Regions from separate parts of the Clostridium thermosuccinogenes genome, predicted to be linked through region 1. Evidence: a T-box and tRNA genes for the amino acid it is inferred to sense, from the RefSeq annotation. Region 1 holds a T-box; the other holds one or more tRNA genes.

The links. A T-box is a leader RNA that pairs with one kind of tRNA and senses whether it is charged. The one in region 1 lies ahead of thrS (threonine--tRNA ligase), so its partner is inferred to be a tRNA-Thr.
Region 2: it has a tRNA-Thr gene. The T-box ahead of thrS (threonine--tRNA ligase) is inferred to sense a tRNA for this amino acid. The anticodon was not compared.

Annotation. Positions count from the first base shown of each region.
Region 1 covers NZ_CP021850.1:4,276,862-4,285,344, reverse strand. Annotated here, with positions in the region: gene CDO33_RS18725 (2-isopropylmalate synthase) at 1-164, shown strand, start outside; gene cimA (citramalate synthase) at 703-2,271, shown strand; gene CDO33_RS18715 (hypothetical protein) at 2,355-2,612, shown strand; gene CDO33_RS18710 (L,D-transpeptidase family protein) at 2,670-3,374, shown strand; gene thrS (threonine--tRNA ligase) at 3,518-5,284, opposite strand; T-box leader at 5,464-5,692, opposite strand; gene CDO33_RS18700 (TrmH family RNA methyltransferase) at 6,092-6,961, opposite strand; gene CDO33_RS18695 (CD3324 family protein) at 7,214-7,480, opposite strand; gene CDO33_RS18690 (DUF4368 domain-containing protein) at 8,185-8,346, shown strand.
Region 2 covers NZ_CP021850.1:330,777-339,259, reverse strand. Annotated here, with positions in the region: gene CDO33_RS01535 (IS256 family transposase) at 1-375, opposite strand, end outside; gene CDO33_RS01530 (RNA-directed DNA polymerase) at 489-869, opposite strand; gene tnpA (IS66 family insertion sequence element accessory protein TnpA) at 1,133-1,480, shown strand; gene tnpB (IS66 family insertion sequence element accessory protein TnpB) at 1,474-1,830, shown strand; gene tnpC (IS66 family transposase) at 1,907-3,490, shown strand; gene CDO33_RS01510 (hypothetical protein) at 3,473-4,180, opposite strand; gene CDO33_RS01505 (CHC2 zinc finger domain-containing protein) at 4,183-5,211, opposite strand; tRNA gene CDO33_RS01500 (tRNA-Thr) at 5,654-5,729, opposite strand; tRNA gene CDO33_RS01495 (tRNA-Gly) at 5,736-5,809, opposite strand; gene sigH (RNA polymerase sporulation sigma factor SigH) at 5,908-6,567, opposite strand; gene rlmB (23S rRNA (guanosine(2251)-2'-O)-methyltransferase RlmB) at 7,347-8,252, opposite strand; gene CDO33_RS01480 (Mini-ribonuclease 3) at 8,324-8,483, opposite strand, start outside.

The DNA of each region.
Region 1 (8,483 bases):
TAGGAGAGGTTACGGTAAGAGCGTCAAAAGATGGAAAGATGCTTATCGGAAGAGGGGTAAGCACCGACATCATGGAAGCCAGCATTAAGGCATACCTGAATGTCATCAACAGGGCACTAAGCGAATTGGGAGAGGAAATTATAAAAGTAAAAGCGGCCCTTTGATGACCGGCATATTGTTGTCCTGGATTTCGGCTCCTGATGAGCACGTTGATATAAAACTAGATATATGCTATTAAAAAGATGAATCACACAGACTTTATAAGTCTCCCGGACGCGCTTTACACGCTTTGCACGGCCTGTTATATGCTCCGGGAGTCTTGTTAAATTCAGGCGTAAGGTGTATTTTATATTGTATATAAAAGATGTGAAAAAGCCCTATTGATTATTTGGCACGATATGGTTATGGCATTGGGTTGCTAACCTGCTTCCTTCGGGGATTGGATGAAAACTTTGTGATCCCCGTCGGATAGGGTTGCTGTTTTATTAGTGTCAGTTTGGCTCCTCTTATAAAGCGGTTAAAGGTTAAAATAGCTATGCCGCTTGTGTTACCTGGTGCAGAAAAGAGAGCCCTCCTGACGCTTTATTGAAAAGACTTAACGGAGACTGATGGATTTAAACCGGCCGGAGAAGGCCGGGGCAGCCTGAGATTTCCGATGAAATACGGCTTTAGAGGCATGATTGTTCTATTGGGGGTGTTTATATGAAACAGGTATATATATACGATTCAACGCTAAGGGACGGAGCACAAGCCCAGGGCATATCCTTTACGGTTATGGATAAGCTTAAGATTGTAGAAGCCTTGGATGATTTCGGAATAAGTTATATAGAGGCAGGAAATCCGGGATCAAATCCTAAGGATCTGGAGTTTTTTGAGAATGTGAAGAAGATAAAGCTCAAGCATGCAAAGATAGCTGCCTTTGGAAGCACAAGGAGGGTAAATGTCAGCGTTGAGGAAGACGCCAATGTAAAATCCCTTTTGGTGGCGGACACCCCGGCTGTGACCATATTCGGGAAAAGCTGGGACTTCCAGGTGCTTGATATTCTTAAAACCACGCTGGATGAAAATCTAAGAATGATATATGATACCATAGCTTTTTTCAAGAAGCATAACAAAGAGGTAATATTTGATGCGGAGCATTTTTTTGACGGATATAAATCCAACAGGGAGTTTGCTATTAAATCCCTTCAGGCAGCCTATGATGCAGGGGCAGATTGCTTGTGCCTTTGTGATACCAATGGAGGAACTTTTCCGTCGGATATTCAAAGGATAACTTCCGAGGTTGTAAATAAGTTTGGCATAGCAGTGGGTATACATACCCATAATGATAACGGAATGGCTGTAGCAAACTCCATAATAGCAGTAGAGGCAGGTGCGGTTCAGGTCCAGGGAACAATCAACGGTTTTGGGGAAAGATGCGGAAATGCCAACCTGTGCACCATTATTCCCAATCTGCAGTTAAAGATGGATTACAGCTGCATACCGGAAGAGAACATGGCTAAACTCACGCCTACGGCGAGATATATAAGTGAAATAGCCAATGTCATCCATGATGAAAGATCACCCTATGTCGGAAAGAGCACCTTTGCCCACAAAGCCGGCATGCATGCCGATGCGGTGCTTAAGAACACTGTAGCTTATGAACATATTGATCCTAAACTGGTAGGAAATAAGAGGACTTTTCTCATGTCCGAGGTGGCGGGGCGAAGTGCTGTTCTGCATATGATCAGAGCAGTTGACAGCAGCATTACAAAAGACTCCCCGCAAACTGCTCTTATACTGGAAAGACTGAAAGAGCTGGAGCATGAAGGGTACCAGTATGAAGGCGCGGAGAGCTCCTTTGAACTGGAAGTGCGAAAGATCCTGGGCAAGTACCACCACTTCTTTAAGCTGAGGGAATTCAAGGTTATAATAAATGAGCCTTCTCTGGAGGGTATCAACTCATCGGCAATGATAAAAATCGAAGTTGACGGACAGGAGGAAATTACGGCCGCCGATGGGGACGGTCCTGTAAATGCCTTGGATAAAGCCGTAAGAAAGGCATTGGAAAGATTTTATCCTCAGATAAAGGAAATGAAGCTCACGGATTACAAGGTTAGGGTTTTGGATTCAAGCTCTGCTACTGCTGCCAAGGTAAGAGTACTGATAGAATCCACCGATGGCAGGGAAGTATGGACCACCATAGGCGTTTCCACAGACATAGTTGATGCGAGCTGGAAAGCCCTTGTGGATTCAATTGAATACAAGCTCATAAAGGATACCCACTGCTGACATATATTTATATATTGATAAAGGCTTGGCGCAGGTTTAGAATATAACATGAAGTAAAATCAAGTATAAAGGGGAAGTGCCTTTTGAAGCTTGTAGGAAAGATCATAAAAGAGACCAAGATCATAAAGCATGCGACAGTGGAAAAGGTTGACCATAAAATGTCATACACCGATTTGCTGGAGGATTGCCTTGTAAATCTGTGTTCCAAGCTGGACATACAGGTGCCTTTGTGGCTGGATAAGAATACCAGGGAGTTTGTGAACTTCAGAAAAACTATTTTTACCAACGAGCAATTTATGGACAGTGTGAATTTCGACAGGTTTGAAATAAAAGCTGAATAAACAGAAATTCTATGAATAATCACCTCCACATATAGATATTTATGGAGGTGATTATTTTTGAATCGTAACCTTTTGATCCTTATATTCAGCGCGATTTTGGCACTTCTGGTCGGCTGGCAGGCTTACCTGGATTATGCCGACCAGAGGGATTTAAATAAAAGTGCGAAAGAAACAGCGGCAAAGCAAGACTACTGTATATTTATTGAGATAGAAGACAAAAAGCTCTATCTCCTGCAGGATGGAAAGCCGATAAAGGAATACCCTATAGCTTCCGGGACAGCCGATACCCCATCCCCGCTGGGGTACTGGAAGATCATCAACAAGGGCGACTGGGGCGAAGGTTTCGGCGGAAGATGGATGGGGCTGAATGTACCCTGGGGTACATATGGCATTCACGGCACTACCAGGCCCAGTTCCATAGGTCATGCAGCAACCCACGGTTGCATCAGGATGCATAACAAGCATGTGGCTGAGCTTTACAGCATAGTACCCCATGGCACACCGGTGGTGATAGTCAATGGGTCCTTTGGTCCCTTCGGTAGAAAATTTACCGAAATCAATCCGGGGGACAGGGGGGCCGATGTGATGGCAATCCAGATGCGGTTGAAGGAGTTGGGCTACTTTAAAGGATGGGTTTCGGGAATATATGAGGATGATCTTAAGTTTGCCGTGCATAATTTTCAAAAGAAAAACGGGCTTAAGGTGAAAAATGCTATAACCCGGGATGATTGGCTCAAGATGGGGTTCAGGGAGTTTGAATGATTCGGAAAGAAGTCCATGGGTTGAAAATTAATCATCACATAACAATCAATACATCCGTTATTAGCTGAATTCATTTCTAGGCTATATAGCACAGTAAATTGACTCAGGCAGGAAACATAATTGCTTCCTGCCTGTCATTACATCTAATCCATTATATATTTTGGAACTCCCATATCTAATTCGGGTTTGATTTTCTCCAAAAAGTCATTTAGCGTCATAAATCCTAAGTTACCTTCTTTTCTGGAACGGACCGATAAACCTTCCTTTTCAACCTCCTGATCTCCTATGATAAGAACTATTGGGATTTTTTCCAGTTCCATCCTGCGAACTTTTGCCCTCATCTTATCATCGCTCAGATCAAGGTTAACTCTTAACCCAATTGTTTTTAGTTTCTTTGATAGTTCCTTACAGTACTCGTAATGGTTGCTGCTGATAGGAACAATTCCAATCTGCACCGGAGCATACCATAACGGAAAATCACCATTGTAGTGTTCTATGAGCATTGCAAAGAATCTTTCCAAACTACCGAATAATGCCCTGTGAACCATCATTGGAGTATGCTTTGCTCCATCTGCTCCAATATATTTCATGTTGAATCTTTCAGGGAGATTGAAATCAAATTGTATTGTGCTGCATTGCCATTCCCTTCCCAGGGCATCCCGCAGCTTCAGGTCAATCTTTGGCCCGTAGAAGGCTCCGCCACCTTCGTCAATTTCATATTCCAAGCCTGCTGCAACAACTGCATTTTTCAAGGACTCAATTGCGGCATTCCAATCCTTATCATCTCCAATTGACTTCTTTTTCGGCTTTGTTGCAACATAGGCTTTAAAGTTATTAAGGCCAAAAGATTTTAAAATATATAGAGAAAACTTTAATGCTTTGACAACTTCACTGTGAACTTGCTCTGGTGTACATATTATATGGGCATCATCCTGAGTAAAGCCGCGTACTCTGGTAAGCCCCTGTAGTGTCCCCGAAAGCTCATATCTGTATACTGTTGCGTATTCTGCATACCGGATGGGCAAATCCTTATATGACCTCAACGAGCTATTGTATATCATTATGTGAAAAGGGCAGCTCATTGGCTTTAGGTAATACTCTTCATTATCTATCTCTATGGCATTGTACATGGATTCCTTATAAAACTGAAGGTGTCCCGATGTTTTCCAAAGCTCTGCTCGGCCTATATGGGGCGTATATACCCAATCATATCCATTAAGAATATGTGCTGTCTGACTGAACTTTTCCAGAAGGTAACGGATCATTGCACCTTTTGGATGCCATAGAACAAGCCCTTGTCCAATATCTTGAGAAGAACTGAAAAGGTCAAGCTGCGTACCGAGGGTTCTGTGATCTCGTTTGCTGGCTTCTTCAATTTTGTCGATGTAGGCTTTTAGTTCCTCTGGTCTTTCCCAGGCTGTTCCATATATCCTCTGGAGCATCGGATTCTCTGCATCACCTTTCCAATATGCCCCTGAAACCCGCATCAACTTGAATGTTTTCAAATTCAGTTCTTTAAGAGAAGCGACATGTGGTCCCTTGCACAAATCAACGAACTCTCCGATTCTGTATATGCTTACACCGGAGTTCTCAGGATTTTGCGCCAATTCATTTATTAATTCGAGTTTATATGGTTGATCATTGAACATTTGACGAGCTTCGTCAAAACTGATAGATTCATTTAAGACTTGATACCCATTATTAATAATATCCCTCATTTTTTCTTCTATGATACCCAGGTCTTCCGGAACAAGGGATCTTGGCAGTTCAAAATCATAATAAAAACCATCTTCTATTACAGGTCCAATACCAAACTTGACTTCACCAAATATTTGCTTGACGGCATAGGCCATCACATGGGCCATAGTATGCCTTATATTGTATAATTTTTCATGCTCAATTTTATTCATATATCATCCCTACCTTATCATAATTTTTGTTTTATGATAGAGTAGTGACGGGTTATGCTTCCGGAGCAATCTGAGAAGCATATGATGTTATCATTATACGTAAGACATATGGAGATATATAACATTTTTCTCATAGCCATATTCACCGCCTTTCGAGTAAAAATAAAACTCTCATCCTCTAATGGGATGAGAGTTAACTCACACGGTTCCACCCAAATTACAGCTATAAAGCAATTTTAGCTGTCACTCATTGTGATTATAACGGAATCACCGGTTACACTTACTTTAAATTCAGTGCACTGTTCAAAGGTGGTTTTCAATTTTCCATGCTTAGAAGTGCTCTCAGCCGCTGACACTTCATCTCTTATAAGCTGGGTAAAATCTACTCGTCCTTATCATCACATTTATCGTTTTTTTCTTAGTATTATACCAAATACACCTTGCACATGTAAAGCAATTTTTTCCATAAAGAATACATTTTAGTTTGACTATTGCCAGCAATATATTATCATTGCAGTTTGCTTATGCTTTGCATTCTTTAAGAGTCTTTCCGACGATATTCCAATCGTAATTGCCGTATACTTTTATAAATTTCTTATCGTATTCAAAAATATAAGAAAACCTTAATGGAAATGCTGATAGTTCAAACTCGTCATTTTCCAGGGGATCCGTTTTATTATACTTGAACCAGGAGGGACGGCAGTAAAGAGCATTATTTTCACAAAGACTTCAATCTTTTCTTTGCTGTTCTCACCTGTAAAATATAAATGTCCACAATATTTATCTAGTTCGGTTAAAAGAACTTCTTTATGAAGTCACCTTATCGCACCCTCCCATACGTTTTCTCAAACACATTTCATACAGAATAATGGAAGCTGCTGTGCCAACATTCAGAGAATCACATATCCCAAACATCGGAATAGACAGAACATTGGGATTAATACCGTACCACTGCTCAGATAGTCCGTAACGTTCACTCCCTAAAACTAAAGCCGACCTTCCTTTATACTCATAGCCTTTATATGATTTATCTCCGTTAGAATCCGCTAAATATATGTTAAAGCTGTGTGCGGCAAGCCAATTTATACAGTCGTCTACATGTTTGAATTCAACAATGGGAATGACAAATGCCGCACCCATGCTGCTTTTAATTAGCTTGGAGTTGGTTATGCGAGATCTTTTGTTGCATATAAAAACCGCATCCACTCCCGAACCATCGCATGTACGCAGAATTGTGCCTATATTACCAGGAGTCTCCAATCCGTCCAATACTGCAATTACAGCATCATCTCTAAAATTCCACTGGTCGATGTCATATGTGGGAAGTTTACCGATAGTCAAAAAGCCATCAGGCTTATCCCTTTCACTAAGATTTTGAAAAACCCTTTGCGACACCATATAAACTTTTTCAGCTTTATCCAGGAATGAACCTACTAAAGCGACAGCTTCATCGCTATAAACATATTCAGGGCAGAAGAGGAAAGCTTTAATTTCAATTTTTGCATCCAATAGCTTCTGGTGTGCCCAAATCCCTTCGACGGCGAACAATCTTTCTTCATCCGGATAGCTGTCCCGAAGGATTAACTTAATCTGGCTAATATCATCACTAAGAATTCCAACATTTTTAATTTTATGCTTATACTTCTGTATCAATGTATTTATGCATAAGCTGCTCATAATAATCAACCCTATATAAAATCGGTTTGAATTAAGCTGATTGAAATGGAGGATTGCTGCTCTGAAAGAATTCAAAGCACATGACAATCAATGCACCCATATTCACTGAATTCATTCCTAAATCATATGTTATTATCGTGTCTATTAATGATTATAGGTGAAGCAGCTTGCTGACAATATATCGAGAATATCTATTAATTGTTTTTTACACAAAAAGCCCGCAAGGAATTACCCCCTGCGAGCTTTTAAAATTTATTTATTGGAATAAACAATCTTTTTAACACTATCAAAGGAAAGACAGTATTTATCACAGAGCTGGTCAATGGTATATCCTTTGCGGAAACTTTCCCGAATATCATTGTTACGTTGGTTTAAGTATTTCCTGATCCCGGAGCATTCACCCCATCTCTTGCGTGCTCCTTTTGGCTTTGGGATGTAGACCAATTCTCCATGAATATATTTCTGTATCTCCTTAAGCAAATCTTCTGGAAAAACATCATCAGCCTTTACATATTTCATTCCGACTCCACTCCTTAAAATATTTTAAATCTTAAGGAAGCAAAGCCTGCATTATGAACAATTTCATTAAAATGCTGGAATGAAAGCCGGCGATTGCTTATAGGCTCCATGCAAATTAATCGCCATTGTTCATATTGTAGACTTTGCATGGAGCATTTTGTTCAAGAAGCCAACAAACCGAGTCATAGTATCCCTCCCCTCCTAATAGTACCTGTGCTGTAGAAAACATGATTAAACGCGATAACCACCTCCAAAACAAAAAAGCTGTATCGGTAAGAAATACCAATACAGCTTACTGTTCCGCAGTATAATAAACCCCACATCAAGATGATGCAGCGTTCATCCATAAACAGGCAACATACTGTGAAAGATATCCCTTAACCCAAATCGTTACCACAAAAAAGATAAAAGCAAATAGACCTACTTGCGAAGATAGGTTTCACTGTTGCGTTTTGTTGTGGTATTTTGATTAGTTAAGGGCAATAATCATTTCACAATACGCTCCTTATTTCAATATATTTACATGATAGCAATTTTTCCAATACCAGTCAACAAATATTACCTTACATATTTTTTGCTTCAAATGCAAAGGTATAATAAGTGAGCCGGGTTTCCTTGAGCTTTCTAAGGAATACAATGCGGAGCGGGAAAGGCTTACATTGAGACTTGCGGGACTAAACAGCAAAAAAGAACAGTCTGACAGGATGAGTAGAGAAAGGGAGTTTTTTATTAACTATGTAAAGAAATTTACCAAGTTTGAAACCCTTGATAGAACGGCACTTGTCAGACCAATAATCAAGATTTACATATATGAAGACCGAACAATACACATCCATTACAATTTTAGGAGCACCAAAGAAGCCTGATTATTCAACAGGGTTCCCATTCTCTTGATTTATACCTCACAGGGATATGCGGTTATTATTTAAGAACATATATGAAAGTGAATAATACTATCGTACAAAAATGATTTCGGTAAGGTGTTGATATGAATGAAATGGGA
Region 2 (8,483 bases), 790 kb from region 1:
CCCTTCCATCCCAAGCGCTTGAACCAGTTCATCCACCTTGCGAGTGCTGACCCCATGGACATAGGCCTCTTGAATTACATTGACCAGTGCTTTTTCCCACATGCGGCGAGGCTCCAAGAAACTTGGGAAATAGCTTCCCTCACGCAGCTTCGGTATTTTTAGTTCAATTGTTCCCAGACGGGTCTCGTAGGGTCTGGTACGGGTACCGTTGCGATGGTTGTTCCGTTCATCGGTACGCTCATACTTTTGAGCGCCGATTTTTGCCGTTACTTCAGCCTCCATCAGCTTTTGTAGGATGAATGCCATGGTCTCACGCATAAAATCTCCATTTTTTACATCTCCATAAACCTTGAAAATTTCTTCGATTAATGGCATTATATCTTTTGTAGCCACGATATGACCTCCTCTACCTTATTGATTTGTGAGACCTAATAAAGTAGATGCCATATCGTGGCTCGTTTGTCAAAGGACAATATTTACCACCGGAATTACGCTGCCGATTTTACACCACTACATAAGACTATAACAAAATTTCTTAATTGCTCAGGCTCAATTTTATCGTAATTAATATCAACACCTATTCTACTTTCATTTAGTAAATCTTCAAATTGTTTGATCCAGGCTTTTAGCTTATCATAACTATCAGCTATAAACACATGATCATCTACAAACCTAAAATGAGCAATTCTTCTATCATTATTGAGTAAATTATTTATTCTATTATCTATATCTAAAAGTGCTAAATTAGCGAGAAATCCTGCGACGAAAAGACCTGTTGGAATTCCTTTACAGGTTTTTTCATTACCAATTTTTACAATATCCAGTTCTTCTTTAGTCCAACCTGATTTATCAATTGGGAATACTAACAAAGTCTTAAATAAACTTATTAATTCTGTTGTGAGTTTGTTTTGGGGGAAATACTTCTTAAAATTGTTAATAATAACACCAATATTTGTATTTGGATAAAACTCCTTTAGGTCAATACTTGCCCAGTATATTGTAAGCGCTTAATATAAGTGCGCATAGAAGTTTATCCGTCCATATGAGATAATCCATCCAAAAGTCTTTAGACTTTTTCGAGTTTTTCGACTCTGACTAAAAAGTCTAGAATCTCTAAGGAGGCTATCTCAATATGGATAAAATCACAAATGCCAAAACTGAATTCCGACTCAAGCAGTGGAGCAAGATTATCCAAGCCTGCCAAACCAGTGGAATGACAGTTGTCAGTTGGTGCAGCCAGAACAATGTAAAAATTAAATCGTACTACTACTGGCTGCGAAGAATCCGCACCTTGGCGTGTGAGACCGGATCACTTGTACCTCAGAAACCGGAACAAGAAATTGTCCCAGTACCATTTCACCAGACAAAGGTATCTGCAGCAGTCACAATCCACTTGCCTTCTTTTTGTGTTGATATACATGACGGAACTTCCAGAGAAACCATCGAGGCAGTTCTGTCGGCATTGAAAAGCATATGTTAGGCGATATTACAAGGGCAGAAGATATCTACATTGTCTGCGGGTACTCAGACATGAGAAAGTCAATTGATGGATTAGCGGCTATTATCAAAGAGACATTTGGCATGGATCCCTTTTCTCCGAGCCTGTTCCTCTTCTGTGGGAGACGTCGTGATCGTCTCAAAGCTCTCTTCTGGGAAGGAGACGGTTTTGTACTGCTATATAAGCGTCTTGAGAATGGGAACTTTAAATGGCCCCGTACACCGGAGCAAGCAAGACGGCTTACCCAGCAGGAATTCCGGTGGCTGATGGAGGGTCTGACGATAGATCAACCCAAAGCAATACGAAAAGCAAGAACAGGCGAAATCTACTGATAAAAAAGTGCGTAAAAGTATTGATTTTACAGCATTTAAGCTGGATTTTTCAGGTGAAATATGGTACAATTATCTTATGCAAAAGATAAATTTTACAGGGCTTACGCCAGAACAAATTGAATATGTTTCCACTCTGGAAAAAATAGTGGAAAACCAGCAAATCCGTATCAACCAGCTTACAGAGCTTCTTATCAAATCCCAAAAAGCTCTATACGGCCAATCCAGCGAAAAGCGTCGTTATGTTTTAGGAGAAGACAACGATCAAATCTCACTTTTCAACGAAGCAGAGGTCGAAGCGAACAACAAAGCAGAAGAACCTACCGTACAGACAATTGTGGCTGCCCATACCAGAAAACCTAAAAGAACAAAGGAAGAACTGGCACAGACAGTTCCTGTAGTGGAGGTTGTTTGTGACCTTGACGAGGACAAGCGCTCTTGCGGTATTTGCCAGGCTGACCTTAGATATCTGGGCAAGGAGCATGTCAGGGATGAACTTGAGATTATCCCTGCCCAAGTAAGAGTATTGAGATACATTCGTTTTAATTATGTGTGTACCGTCTGCGAGAAGGAAACCGGAGATGCCAACATTGTCAAAGCGCCGGTTCCAGCCCCGGTCATGAAACGCAGCCTTGCTTCTGCCTCAACAGTTGCTTATGTTATGTATCAGAAATATGCCAACGGAATGCCTTTATACCGGCAGGAGAAAGACTGGGCAAATCAGGGGGTGACACTTTCCAGAGCCACCCTGGCAAACTGGATCATACGTCCAAGCCATGAATGGCTTGAACCAATGTACAATGCCATTCATAAGCACTTGATTTCCGAACCCCTGATTCATGCAGACGAAACTGTACTGCAGGTATTAAAAGAACCGGGACGGAAAGCAACGACAGAATCGCGGATGTGGGTCTACACTTCCGGGCGAAGTCCAACCCCGGCTGTTTTATTTGAATACCAACCGACACGATCCGGCCAGCATGCCCGAAGATTTCTTGAGGGTTTTTCGGGTTACCTTCAGACAGATGGCTATAGTGGCTACAATGCAGTGCCTGATGTTATACATTGTGGATGTTGGGCTCATTTACAACGCAAATTCGAAGAAGCAATTCCCCAGGGGGCTGACACTAAGACTTCCAAGGCGGCTATCGGATATGATTATTGTAACCGTCTGTTTGCCATGGACAAGAAATGGGAGGAACTATCCGCTGAAAGGCGGTATGAAGAACGACTTAAAAATATGAAACCCCTTCTTGATGAGTTCTGGGAATGGGTGCAACAACTAAATCCGCTGCCAAACTCCAATCTGGGGAAAGCGATCACATATGCATTGAATCAAAAGGAATCATTGAATCGTTTCCTGTTGGATGGACGAATCGAGCTTTCCAACAATCGAGCCGAAAATGCCATTCGTCCGTATGTCACAGGCAGGAAGAACTGGCTGTTTGCCGACACAACTCGCGGAGCCAAGGCCAGTGCTATTGTCTACAGCATGATAGAAACTGCCAAAGCAAATCAACTTAATCCATATATGTATTTGGTGCATCTACTGACAAATTTACCAAGCTTAAAGGAATTGACGCATGAATCTCTGACACCTTATCTACCGTGGTCACCTGAACTACCCTCCTGGTGCCGTAATGATTCATACAAGGCACCCTAAAATTAAGCGCTTACAGTATATTTCTCTGCTTAAATCTTCTGACCAATATTCATTCTCAAGATATTTTACTTTTAAGTGTGAAGGTAGGGCATTATTATTTTCTATAACTTCAAGTTCTTTTTCATCAAATAAATTATCATTAGGTATTATATTTGAACCATCGCTAACTTTAACATGTGTCATTTTCTTTGTCACAATTGAAATGCATCTTCTATAAAACGGCCAACTCTGTTTCCATTTTCTATAGATATGCTTTGACGTATGCCTATAAGGCCCAAAACTCCATTTTATTTTTTCATTATTTTCTCCTTTTTTAGGAAACACGGATACATATAACCTATTACCAAAACTCCAAAATGGCATCACGCGATCTAAATGCGGACCAATTATATTGACTACTGCTATCCATGTTACCTGATCACGAACAGAAATCCAAAAAGCCTGCCTCGTTCTTGGAGTGTTGTCTTTCTTAGATTTTGGGTGGGCAACTGGCTTTATTGGTGATAGTTTGTATCTTTTACTCAAAATATCATTTTGAATTCTTTTAAGTTCCTTAGATAAATTTGTTTCAAATGCAGCTACTTCAATTTCATCATATAAGATATCACTCTGATTGTATGCTTCCTTAGCTTTCTCCCATGCCCAATATAAATTCTCGATATTCACTATCTGACTTATAATGTCATCCATAATTACTTACACCTACTTACTCTATACTCTGTAAGGTCCTTTACACCCTTAAGCTTTATAATTTGAACAGGTTTTCCGATTTTTCGAAAAGCTTTCTCTACAACAATTGCAAATTCATTGCCACTTATATCAGAATCAGGAATTATCCTAATTTTATAATCAGTAAAATAATTCGCCCATTCTTCATTAAAGTTATTTGCGCCCAAAATACCAACTGCATGTATACCCATTTGATAAGCAGAAAGGACATCTGGAATACCCTCGCATATATATATAAAATCATTCTTACCAATCTGATTCAGTACATTAAAGTTATAAATGTGTGTATTGATACCATTTAGGTTAATATATTTAGGCTCTCTATCACCTACTTGTCTTCCTTGGAGGTATTCAATTCTGTTATCTAAGTTATAAAACGGAAATAAAATAACTGAACTTGTCCAAATAAATACCGGAATATCTTTATCAGATATTTTTGCAAGACCACATTTTAAAAGTCTATCAATTCCCCATACTGATTTTGCATTAAGAAACACATTAGTAGGGTTTTCTATGGATTTAATATTAAAGTGTTGAATAACTTCATTGTTAAATTTCCTTTCATTCATAAGGTATTTGTAAGCACGCGTACCTAGAGAACAAGAATTTACAAGCCATTCATATACTTCAATATCAGGCTTATTTATGTTATCTTTTTCAGCTATACTTTTATGTCTTTGAACGAGTTTTTTCGTCTTTAGTATTAATTTTTTATTTTTTTCTGAACCAAACGGTATATTAAATTCCTTTGATAGCCAATAGCAAGCATCAATAAAATCACATGCAAATACTTTTTGTACAAGTTGAATTGAATTACCACCTTCATTACATCCAAAACAGTGCCAATAGTTCTTTCTGGTATTAAAACTTAGACTAGGAGTTTTTTTATCATGATTATTAAAGCACATAGCTTTGTTTTTCTTAACATTTATCCCCAGTTTTTCTGCAACTTCCACCACTGGAATACTTTTTAGTTCTTCAAGATTATACATTTTACCTCAAATAAATCAATCTCTTAAACACTATCGTTATACTTGAATATTCTACACATTTATCTAAAATCCTCCTAGCAATTACATATTTTCACATTAATAGTGTTAATCATAGTTAAAAAACAACAACATATCTAACTTATTGCACCCCTCAACCAAGGCCAAACTATACCCTCATCCTTACCATGGATGGTCTAAAGCACAAAAATCGGCACACTAGAATGAGCTCCACATTCCGGCTTTACTACTTCGTCAAGCTTCACGTCTGCGGTACTCACATATCTCATATGCTCCGCTCCTCCATGCTTGCTTTCCTTGTACTACTTGCTTTTTGTGTCACATGCTCTGCCGGCAGAGCGCTTTGTCTAAGTGAAGTAATCAGTTATTCGTACACAGATTCAAACAAAAAAGACGCATCCTTATCGGATACGTCTTTTCAAATTGGAGCCCTCAACCAGAGTCGAACTGGTGACCTCATCCTTACCATGGATGCGCTCTGCCTGCTGAGCTATGAGGGCAAACAATGGAGCGGGTGATGGGAATCGAACCCACGCAGTCAGCTTGGGAAGCTGATATTCTACCATTGAATTACACCCGCAGACCTAAGTCTGCATACTGTAATCACCACAGCGAATATGATTATACCACAACCATAACAACAAGTCCAGTACTTATTTTTTCTAATTTTCGAAGTTATCACTTTTCTCCTTCGAGATATTTCTCCAACTTCCGTTTTACTCGCTGTAGGGCGTTGTCAATCGATTTTACATGCCTGTCCAATTCTTCGGCTATCTCCTGATAGGACTTGCCTTGCAAATACAAGGACAAAACCTCCCATTCGAGATCGCTGAGAATTTCACCCATTTTATCTTCAATACCTGCAAATTCCTCACGGTTTATTATCATCTCTTCCGGATCGGTTATGCTTTCTTCACTTATTACGTCCATAAGCGTGCGGTCGGATTCTTCATCAAAGATAGGCTTGTTCAAAGAAACATAGGAATTCAGAGGAATGTGCTTTTGCCTGGTGGCCGTCTTTATTGCGGTAATAATCTGACGCGTAATGCAAATCTCTGCAAAGGCGCGAAATGATGACAGCTTGTCCTCTCTATAATCCCTTATTGCCTTAAAAAGTCCTATCATTCCTTCCTGGATAATATCCTCCCTGTCAGCGCCAATAAGGAAATAGGTTCTAGCCTTGGCACGTACAAAGCCCTTATACTTGTTGATTAAATATTCAAGGGCTCCAATGTCACCAGCCTGTGCTTCTTCTATGATTTCTTCATCAAGCATAGTACTGTAAGATCCAACTACACCTATACGTGTATTCGAATTCAAGATAACGCCCCCCTGCATTAAGTGCATAACCTATATTTTATATTGCTTGTTTACATAAGCAATGACATAATATGAGCTGATAACAAGTCAGAAAGGTCACATATTAATAATTATAAGAAAAACACGCTATTATGTCAATTAAAACTTTTCATTCCAATTTTTCCCTAAAATTTCGAACAAATCAGCGTGGCATTTGACATAATAGGATTCCTTTTTTGCAACTATTTATCCATTGCTTCTTTAACAATCCTGATAATCTTTATATTTCATGCCTCAGTCCCATCGGAGGCATTCTTGTCCTATCACTGGCCAATTATACAAACCCCTGTTCAAAATGGTCGGAGACCTTCAATCTGACTCTGTACCAGCTGCCCTATGAATAGAAAAAAATTATGGTAAACAAGCCTTTATATATTTATCGGCAGTTTCCTTTTCTTTTGAATATATATTTCTCAAAAAATCATAGATTTCTGATTCCCTGCCCGTTTTTAAACATATGGGCATAGGATGCGATTATAATATTTTCTAATTGAATCCCCCGGTTAGCTGCACATCATCCAGCAGGGTTTATCCCTTCAGTCTTCCAGGGTGTCTTTTTTTAAGATATGGATACGCCTTTCCCTGCGCTAATAGCCATAGACAGGTCCTTGCCACTGTTGGTTGAAATTATCCTGTTTTTAGAGCATCAAATCAGATTATAACAAAATGTTTTCAAAACATTCGGTTATTTTCAACCGGCTCTGCAAAGAACCATCAACGAACAGATATTGCTGTTTAAACCTGTCGTCTTAGTTACATTATTTGTTACGCTGTTTTAATATCTCATACATGACAATTGCTGCCGCAACACCAGCATTTAGTGAGGACACATGGCCTTTCATAGGGATATTTACGATAAAATCGCACTTTTCCTTGACGAGCCTTCCCATGCCTTCTCCTTCGCTGCCTATCACAAGGGCGATCGGTCCTTTCAAATCGCTGTCGTAGAAAGGCTTCTCACCGGTCAAGTCCGTCCCTACGATCCAGACACCGTTTTTCTTGAGGTAATCTATCGTCTGTCCAAGATTTGTAACCCTAGCTACAGGAACATATTCAGCCGCTCCGGCTGACGCTTTTGATACCGTAGCCGTAAGGCCAATAGCCCTCCTCTTGGGTATGATTACCCCATGAGCACCTGCCGCATCTGCCGTTCTCAATATTGAACCAAAATTGTTGGGATCGGTGATTTCATCCAGAATTATTATAAACGGTGCTTCTCCGGCGGAAGCAGCAGCTTCCAGTATATAATCCACATCCACGTATTCCTTGGCCGCTGCAAAAGCAATGACTCCCTGATGAGCTCTGGTTATGGACAGGGTGTCCAGTTTGGATCTGTCCACCTCCTGCACCACTATACCCTTTTCCCTTGCCAGCGCTATGATATATTTTATTGATCCTTCCTTTTCGCCTTTGGATACGAAAATTTTATTGATTGCCCTATCCGCTCTGATAGCCTCTATCACAGGATTTCTGCCCTCTATTCTTTCGGCAGCTTCCTCAGGGGAAGGCTCATAGCGGCCGGTACCATCCCTGAAATCATCCGAGTCTTTATGTTTTGATTTATATTGAGCCTTTTCGCTGTCATATCTTTTATCATCAGATTTTTTACCATCAAATCTGCTGCCATCTGCTCTTCTATTACCCTTCTTTTTATTAGCCAACATCTGTCACAACCTGCCTTCGTGTTATTTTAAATTGGTTCCGGTACATGCTCGCCACCATACCAAAATCCAGGTTAGCTCTGGGCTGCATCTTCAGAAACAGCCATTTTTAAAACCTCCACCAAACGGTCATAGGCATGGGTGAGGTACAGATAGCCTATGAGAGACTCAAAACCCGTTGCATACTTATACTCTGTCACATCGGCATTTTTAGGAATAGTACCGGATTTGGCA